One region of the Geobacillus sp. Sah69 genome, then DNA from elsewhere that is predicted to be linked to it. Evidence: predicted binding sites of a transcription regulator. Region 1 holds the regulator's gene; the other holds the start of a gene.

Region 1 (3,669 bases):
TATGCTCCGTGCCGACATACGAATGGCCAAGTTTCCTCGCTTCGTCCATTGACAGCTCGATCACTTTTTTCGCCCGCGGCGTGTAATGGAGCGTATGGGACACTTCATTGCCGCGGCCGATGAGCGATTCGACTTCTTTTTGGATTTTATCCGGGTCAAGTCCAAGCGCCATGAGCGCTTTAGCAGCGATTCCTTCCCCCTCACGGATCAGCCCAAGCAAAATATGTTCGGTTCCGATATTGTTATGGCCGAGGCGGATGGCTTCCTCTTGCGCCAACGCCAGCACTTTTTGCGCCCGTTCCGTAAATCTGCCAAACATCATCGTTCATCACCCTCCATCTTTCTTCGTGTTTCCATCCTTAAGCGTTCCCGAATCAACGCCGCCCGGCGGACATCCCGTTCCTCAGGGCGAAGCACCCCTCCGGCATATTGTTGCAAAAATCCTGGCTGCGTCAAAATCATCAGCTCATTTAAAATGTTGCGCGAGACGTTTTTGATATATCCTAAATCGATCCCTAAACGCACATCCGACAGGCATTGCGCCGCCTCCTTCGAATCGATGACGCGGCAGTTGGCCAATATGCCGTATGAACGGAATACCTTGTCTTCTAATTGTATGCCCAACGTTTTCACTAATGCCTGGCGAGCCGCCCTTTCTTGGGCGATGAGCTGCTCAACGATCGTATGCAAATCAGCGACAATATCTTCTTCTGATTTTCCGAGCGTAATTTGGTTCGAAATTTGGAAAATGTTCCCTAAAGCCTCACTTCCTTCCCCGTACGTGCCGCGGACGACGAGTCCCAACTGGTTGATGGCAGGGATGATGCGGTTGATCTGCTGCGTCAGCACCAGCGCCGGAAGATGCATCATCACCGACGCCCGCAACCCCGTTCCGACGTTCGTCGGACAGCTCGTTAAGTAACCAAGCCGTTCATCGAACGCATAGTTGACATGCCCTTCAATCCAATCATCCAACTCGCTCGCCGCCTCAAGCGCCTCGGCAAGCTGAAGCCCTGGAAACAGACACTGAATGCGGATATGGTCTTCCTCGTTGATCATAATGCTGATTTCCTCATTTTCCGAAAGCAGGCAGGCGCCAAACGGCGAATCTTCAGCCAAATGCGGGCTGATTAAGTGCTTTTCCACCAATACCCGTTTTTCAATCGGTTGAAGCTCCGACATTTTCAACAGTTCAAACCGTCCCGCTTCCCCATACGGACGATGGACGAACGCGCGCTCAAACAAGGCAACGATTTGTTTCGCCTCTTCGCTGCTAAACAGCGTTGGGAAACGAAAATCAACAATATTGCGCGCCAGCCGGATGCGGCTGCTCAACACGATGTCCGAATTCGGCCCCTCCTGGCTCATCCAAGCGCTGACCGCTGTGTTGAAAAACTTTCCAAATGACATACCGCTACATCTCCCCCTCTCCACGTCGGCGAAGTTCGTCCTCTAACGAACGAATCTGGTCGCGCACCTCGGCCGCCCGCTCAAATTCCTCGCGGGCAACTAATTCCTGAAGCTTTTGTTTCAACGTGGCCAGCTGCTTCCGCAAATGGAGGACGCCGCCTTTTCGCTTCGGAATTTTCCCTGAATGAGCAGTATTTCCGCTATGAAGCCGTTTTAAAATCGGCGGAAGGTAACGGGCAAACGTCCGATAGCAGTCGGCGCAACCGAACCGCCCAATTTGCGTAAACTGGTGGTATGTCATTTGGCACGTCTCGCATTGAAGCAAATCCGGATTCGGGAACGCATTGGCCGTCACTTCTTTCATCGGAGCTTGAAAGTTGAGAAGCCCCGCTAACAAATTGTTGAGCGGAAAGTCGTCATGGCCATAGAGCATAAACGTATGACCATGTTCTTTGGCGCATTGCTCGCAAAGGTGAAATTCCGTTTTTTCCCCGTTGACTATTTTCGTAAAATGCATCGTCGCCGGGCGTTGCTTGCATTCTTGGCAAATCAATGCCTTCCCCTCCCCTACTTATACTTTAGCGACGTCAGCATCGCCTTTAACATGCGCGCCCGCAGTTCATCCCGCTCGGGCAAATCGATATATAAAACGGAGCGATCCATCACGCTCAACATCATTTTCGCTTCCCGCTCCGAAATCACCTTTTCTTCCATAAGTCGTTTTATCACATCTTCGGCGCTCGACTGGCTGATGCGGTGGTCGATCAGCTCGAGCAACTGGTCAATCAGCTGCGCCTCGCTTTTCGTCTTTACTTTCATAATGCGGATATAGCCGCCGCCACCGCGCTTGCTTTCAACAATATATCCGCGCTCGAGCGTGAATCTCGTGTTGATGACATAGTTGATTTGCGAGGGAACACATCGGAATTTATTAGCAATTTCACTTCGTTTAATTTCAACGATGTCTTGGTCGCTCATATTGAGTACTTGCTTCAAATATTGCTCGATAATGTCGGAAATGTTTGGCACTCTACCTCCCACCTTCCTCACAACCAAGCTGCTCCCTGCCCAATAATAAACGGGCATTCCTTGGGAAGAAGCATCACCGCCATCTTGTTGACTTTGACTATATTTGACCTTGCTTTTACTATACAATGTATGACGAAAAATTGCAAGGGCTACCGAAACAAGGGAGACTATCTATAGAATATCCGTTTTTTCGCCCAGTAAAACGCTTCTCGGTCAGATAAACGAAAAAGCACGCTTTTTCTCCTAATGAAGAAAAAGGCGTGCTTTCTGCTTAGCCTAGCAGCGACCTACTCTTGCAGGGGCGCTGGCCCCAACTACCATCGGCGCTGGAGGGCTTAACTTCCGTGTTCGGGATGGGAACGGGTGTTTCCCCTCCGCTATCACCACTAGGCCATATGAGGTTGTCAGGAATTCGTTCCCTGAAAACTAGATAACCGTTTCAGGAAGAAGCCGGGGCGCTTTCACTTTTCATTGTCTAGCTCCGGCTCGCCGCCGCTCGGGGTCAAATAACCTTCCCCCTCGGGGTGCTAGCACCCCTGCGGGTGAAGAACATTTGCCCGTCGCGGCGAACCGCTCGCCTGCGCTTTTCGCTGTCTAGTTCCGGCCGCCATCGGCTCGCGACGCTTCGGTCCTGCTGCGGCGGGCTAAGCCCGCTCGCAGGCCCTCCAGCGCGCCTCGCCGATAAGCAGGCGGCCTCCACTTTTCTTGTTAGGTTAAGCCCTCGATCGATTAGTATCCGTCAGCTCCACGTGTCGCCACGCTTCCACCTCGGACCTATCGACCTCGTCATCTTCGAGGGATCTTACCCGCCTGACGCGGTGGGAAATCTCATCTTGAGGGGGGCTTCACGCTTAGATGCTTTCAGCGCTTATCCCGTCCGCACATAGCTACCCAGCGGTGCCCCTGGCGGGACAACTGGTACACCAGCGGTGCGTCCATCCCGGTCCTCTCGTACTAAGGACAGCTCCTCTCAAATTTCCTGCGCCCGCGACGGATAGGGACCGAACTGTCTCACGACGTTCTGAACCCAGCTCGCGTACCGCTTTAATGGGCGAACAGCCCAACCCTTGGGACCGACTACAGCCCCAGGATGCGATGAGCCGACATCGAGGTGCCAAACCTCCCCGTCGATGTGGACTCTTGGGGGAGATCAGCCTGTTATCCCCGGGGTAGCTTTTATCCGTTGAGCGATGGCCCTTCCATGCGGAACCACCGGATCACTAAGCCCGA
Region 2 (3,669 bases), on a different contig from region 1:
CCCCGCTGCTAGACGGCGGGCGCTGTGTGCCTGATCCGCATACGCATAGGCCAAGGAGACGGGGCGCGAGGGGCGGCGGCCGCATGGCCGCGCCGAGAGTTGGGCACCTCCAACCGGCCGGTACGGGAGCGAATGGAGGTGGAACGATCATGTCTTTTGCGTCCGAAACGAAGAAGGAGCTGACGAATTTAGAGGTCAAGCGCTGCTGCTTGCGGGCCGAGCTGTCGGCGCTGTTGCGCATGAACGGCTCACTGTCGTTTTCCGGCGGGCGGATGGCGGTCGATGTCCAAACGGAAAATGCGGCGATCGCCCGGCGCATTTATACGCTGTTGAAAAAAGGGTATGACGTCGCGGTTGAGCTGTTTGTCCGCAAAAAAATGCGTTTAAAGAAAAATAACGTGTATATCGTCCGCATTACCGACGGCGCCGCCCCGCTGCTCCGTGATCTTTGCATTTGGAACGGCGATTTTTCGTTCATTCATGACATCGATCCGGAACTTGTCAAGAAAAAGTGCTGCAAGCGCTCGTATTTGCGCGGTGCGTTTTTGGCCGGCGGCTCGGTCAACAATCCGGAGACGTCCTCGTATCACTTGGAGATTTTTTCTTTGTACGAGGATCATAACCGCTCTTTATGTGAACTGATGAACAGCCACTTTTTTTTAAATGCGAAAATGTTGGAACGGAAAAAGGGGTTTATTACGTATTTAAAAGAGGCAGAGAAAATTGCCGAGTTTTTGAACATCATCGGCGCTCACCAGGCGCTGCTCCGCTTTGAAGACATCCGCATCGTCCGCGATATGCGCAACTCGGTCAACCGGCTTGTCAATTGCGAGACAGCCAATTTGAACAAAACGATCGGCGCTGCGCTTCGCCAGGTGGAAAACATCCGCTACATCGACGAGACGATCGGCCTCGACGCCTTGCCAGCGAAGCTGCGGGAAATCGCGAAGCTTCGCATCGAGCATCAAGACGTGACGCTGAAAGAGCTTGGCGAGATGGTCGCCGGCGGCAAAATCAGCAAATCCGGCATCAACCACCGGCTGCGCAAAATTGATGAGATCGCGGAGCGGCTGCGGGCTGGAAAGCCGGTCGATTTCCATAAATCGCTGTAAAGGGGAGATGGAGAATGGTGGAAAAACAAGTGAAAGTAAAATTAGAAACCGGGCTGCAGGCGCGCCCGGCGGCGTTGTTTGTCCAAGAAGCGAACCGTTTTTCCGCTGATGTGTTTTTGGAAAAAGATGGAAAACGGGTGAACGCGAAAAGCATTATGGGCTTGATGAGCCTCGCCATCGGCCATGGAGCGGTGATCACGCTCATTGCCGACGGTCCGGATGAGCAAGAAGCGATCGAAAAGCTCGCCGCCTATGTGCAAAAAGAAAAGTGAGTGGTGCGCCGGAACGACCGTCGGTGCGTTCGCGGGCGAATATGAGACAAGGCTGCTCCGTTTCCGAAGCAGCCTTTATTGTTTCGGCTTATTTTTCGTCCGAACGCGTCAGCACCCGGTCGATAATGCCGTATTCCATCGCTTTTTGCGCTGTCATGAAGTTGTCGCGGTCCGTATCGCGTTCGATCACTTCGATCGGCTGGCCGGTGTTTTCCGCCAAAATGCGGTTCAGTTTGTCGCGCAAGAACAAAATGCGCTTCGCGGCGATTTCGATTTCCGTCGCCTGCCCTTGGGCGCCGCCGAGCGGTTGGTGGATCATGATTTCACTGTTTGGAAGCGCGAACCGTTTCCCTTTCGCACCGGCGGCAAGCAAAAACGCCCCCATGGAAGCGGCCATGCCGATGCAAATTGTCGATACGTCCGGTTTGATGAACTGCATCGTGTCGTAAATCGCCAGGCCAGCTGTGATCGAGCCGCCCGGGCTGTTGATGTACAAGGAAATATCTTTGTCCGGGTCTTCCGCCGCCAAAAACAACAGCTGCGACACGATCGAGTTGGCCACTTGGTCGTCGATCGGGCTGCCAAGGAACACGATTCGGTCTTTCAATAAGCGCGAATAAATGTCGTACGCCCGCTCCCCGCGGTTCGTCTGTTCGATGACAGTCGGAATCAAATACATCCCAAAACGCCTCCTTTTCCATCCTAATGGATCAATATGTACGCCTTCATCATACACGAATGGTCAATGAAGGTCAAACAAAACGACCTTCCCCATTCTTTATAACATATTCGCGGCTAGCGGGAATATCCCTCTTTTCATCATAACCGCTTTTTTATTTTTTTAACCAGTTGCCTGTGGCGGTGGCATTGATGTGGAAGGAACAAAGGCCTAATTTTTCCTGTTTTTTTATTGCATTTTCCCCTTGCATTTTTGCACGATCCTGCTATAATAGAACATGCGACGGAACGAAATAGAGAAATCATGAACTTCCATGCCCTCGTAGTGTAGTGGATAGCACGAGAGATTCCGGTTCTCTTAGCGTGGGTTCGAATCCTGCCGAGGGCGTTCCAACGATCTGACAAGTTCGGATTGAGATTCCCAACCCCCTTGATACGACCGCGTTTGCGGTCGTTTTTCATTGCTTGCCGAGCTGGCGGCGCGGTTTTCCGCATCGGAACAAGAGATGGAACGGGGGCTGCGCCTTGTGCAGTCGCTCGACCCGCCGGGAGTCGGCGCCCGCGATTTGGCGGGATGCCTCTTGCTGCAACTGGAACGTCTTCCTGAGCGCGACGAGCTGGCGGAAACGATCGAGGTGGCTTCCTCCGCTCAAGTGAAATCGATCATCCAAGAGCTGATCGCGGCGGAAGACCGACAGGCGCCGCTTTCTGACCAACAGCTGGCCGATTTGCTTCATGGCCGATACGGCATCGCCATTTCGCGCCGCACGGTCGCCAAATACCGCGGAGCAGCTGCGCATTCCTTCTTCGGCGAAACGAAAGCAATACACCGGAGCTTGATGCGACCGGTGAAAGAAAGGAAGAACGCAATGCACATCCGGTTGTACACGAAGACGAACTGTCCGCTTTGCGACAAAGCGAAAGCGGTTTTGACGGAGCTGCAGGCAGACTATCGGTTTACGATGGAAGAGATCGATATTTATGAAGACGACGCGCTTCTCGAGAAATATCAGTTGATGATTCCGGTCGTCGAGCTTGACGGGGAAGAAATTGGGTATGGGATGATTGAAAAAGAAATGGTGAGAAAACGGTTGCAGCGGGCACAAAACAGTTGAACGGCTATCGTCCTCCTGCTATAATGAAAATAGAGCGGGAGGAATTTCTTATCGATTGGCGGGACATAATATGTCATACCGGGACAAAAAACATCCCTATGTTCTGCTAAGGGGAAGGATCGATGCAACCGTTAGTAGAGGCATTAAAAAAATTATCGCCCGACTTGCTTGACGTTATGCAAAAACGATATCAAATTTTGTACTCTATTTCGCTTATGGCGCCGATCGGGCGGCGGGCGCTGGCGGCGAGCCTCGGCATGAGCGAGCGGGTTCTCCGGTCGGAAACAGAATTTTTGAAAGGACAAAACTTGCTTTCCGCTGATGTGTCGGGCATGCGGTTGACGGAGGAAGGCCAGGCGCTCCTTCATACGCTCAATGATTTGATGCGGGAAGCGCTCGGACTCAAAGAGCTGGAAGCCGCGCTGCAGGAACAGCTCGGCATTCCGCGGGTGATTGTCGTTGCTGGGGATAGCGACTGTTCCCCTTGGGTAA

What was found. The regulator CtsR, encoded in region 1, represses protease genes until heat stress. The targets are predictions, from matches to a motif close to ATGGTCAATAAAGGTCAAACA.
Region 2: clpP (ATP-dependent Clp endopeptidase proteolytic subunit ClpP) is a predicted target of CtsR. The motif match lies at 2,123-2,143, and genes of this name have one in related genera.

What each region holds. Positions count from the first base shown of each region.
Region 1 is NZ_LLKS01000022.1:58,563-62,231, forward strand. It holds gene clpC (ATP-dependent protease ATP-binding subunit ClpC) at 1-322, opposite strand, end outside; gene AP057_RS04185 (protein arginine kinase) at 319-1,410, opposite strand; gene AP057_RS04190 (UvrB/UvrC motif-containing protein) at 1,415-1,963, opposite strand; gene ctsR (transcriptional regulator CtsR) at 1,978-2,439, opposite strand; rRNA gene rrf (5S ribosomal RNA) at 2,714-2,830, opposite strand; partial or broken rRNA gene AP057_RS04205 (23S ribosomal RNA) at 3,149-3,669, opposite strand, start outside.
Region 2 is NZ_LLKS01000069.1:30,535-34,203, reverse strand. It holds gene yvcK (YvcK family protein) at 1-12, shown strand, start outside; gene whiA (DNA-binding protein WhiA) at 150-1,112, shown strand; gene AP057_RS14750 (HPr family phosphocarrier protein) at 1,127-1,384, shown strand; gene clpP (ATP-dependent Clp endopeptidase proteolytic subunit ClpP) at 1,473-2,063, opposite strand; tRNA gene AP057_RS14740 (tRNA-Arg) at 2,379-2,450, shown strand; partial or broken gene AP057_RS18195 (RNA polymerase factor sigma-54) at 2,527-2,902, shown strand; gene AP057_RS14735 (glutaredoxin family protein) at 2,932-3,177, shown strand; gene AP057_RS14730 (sugar-binding transcriptional regulator) at 3,300-3,669, shown strand, end outside.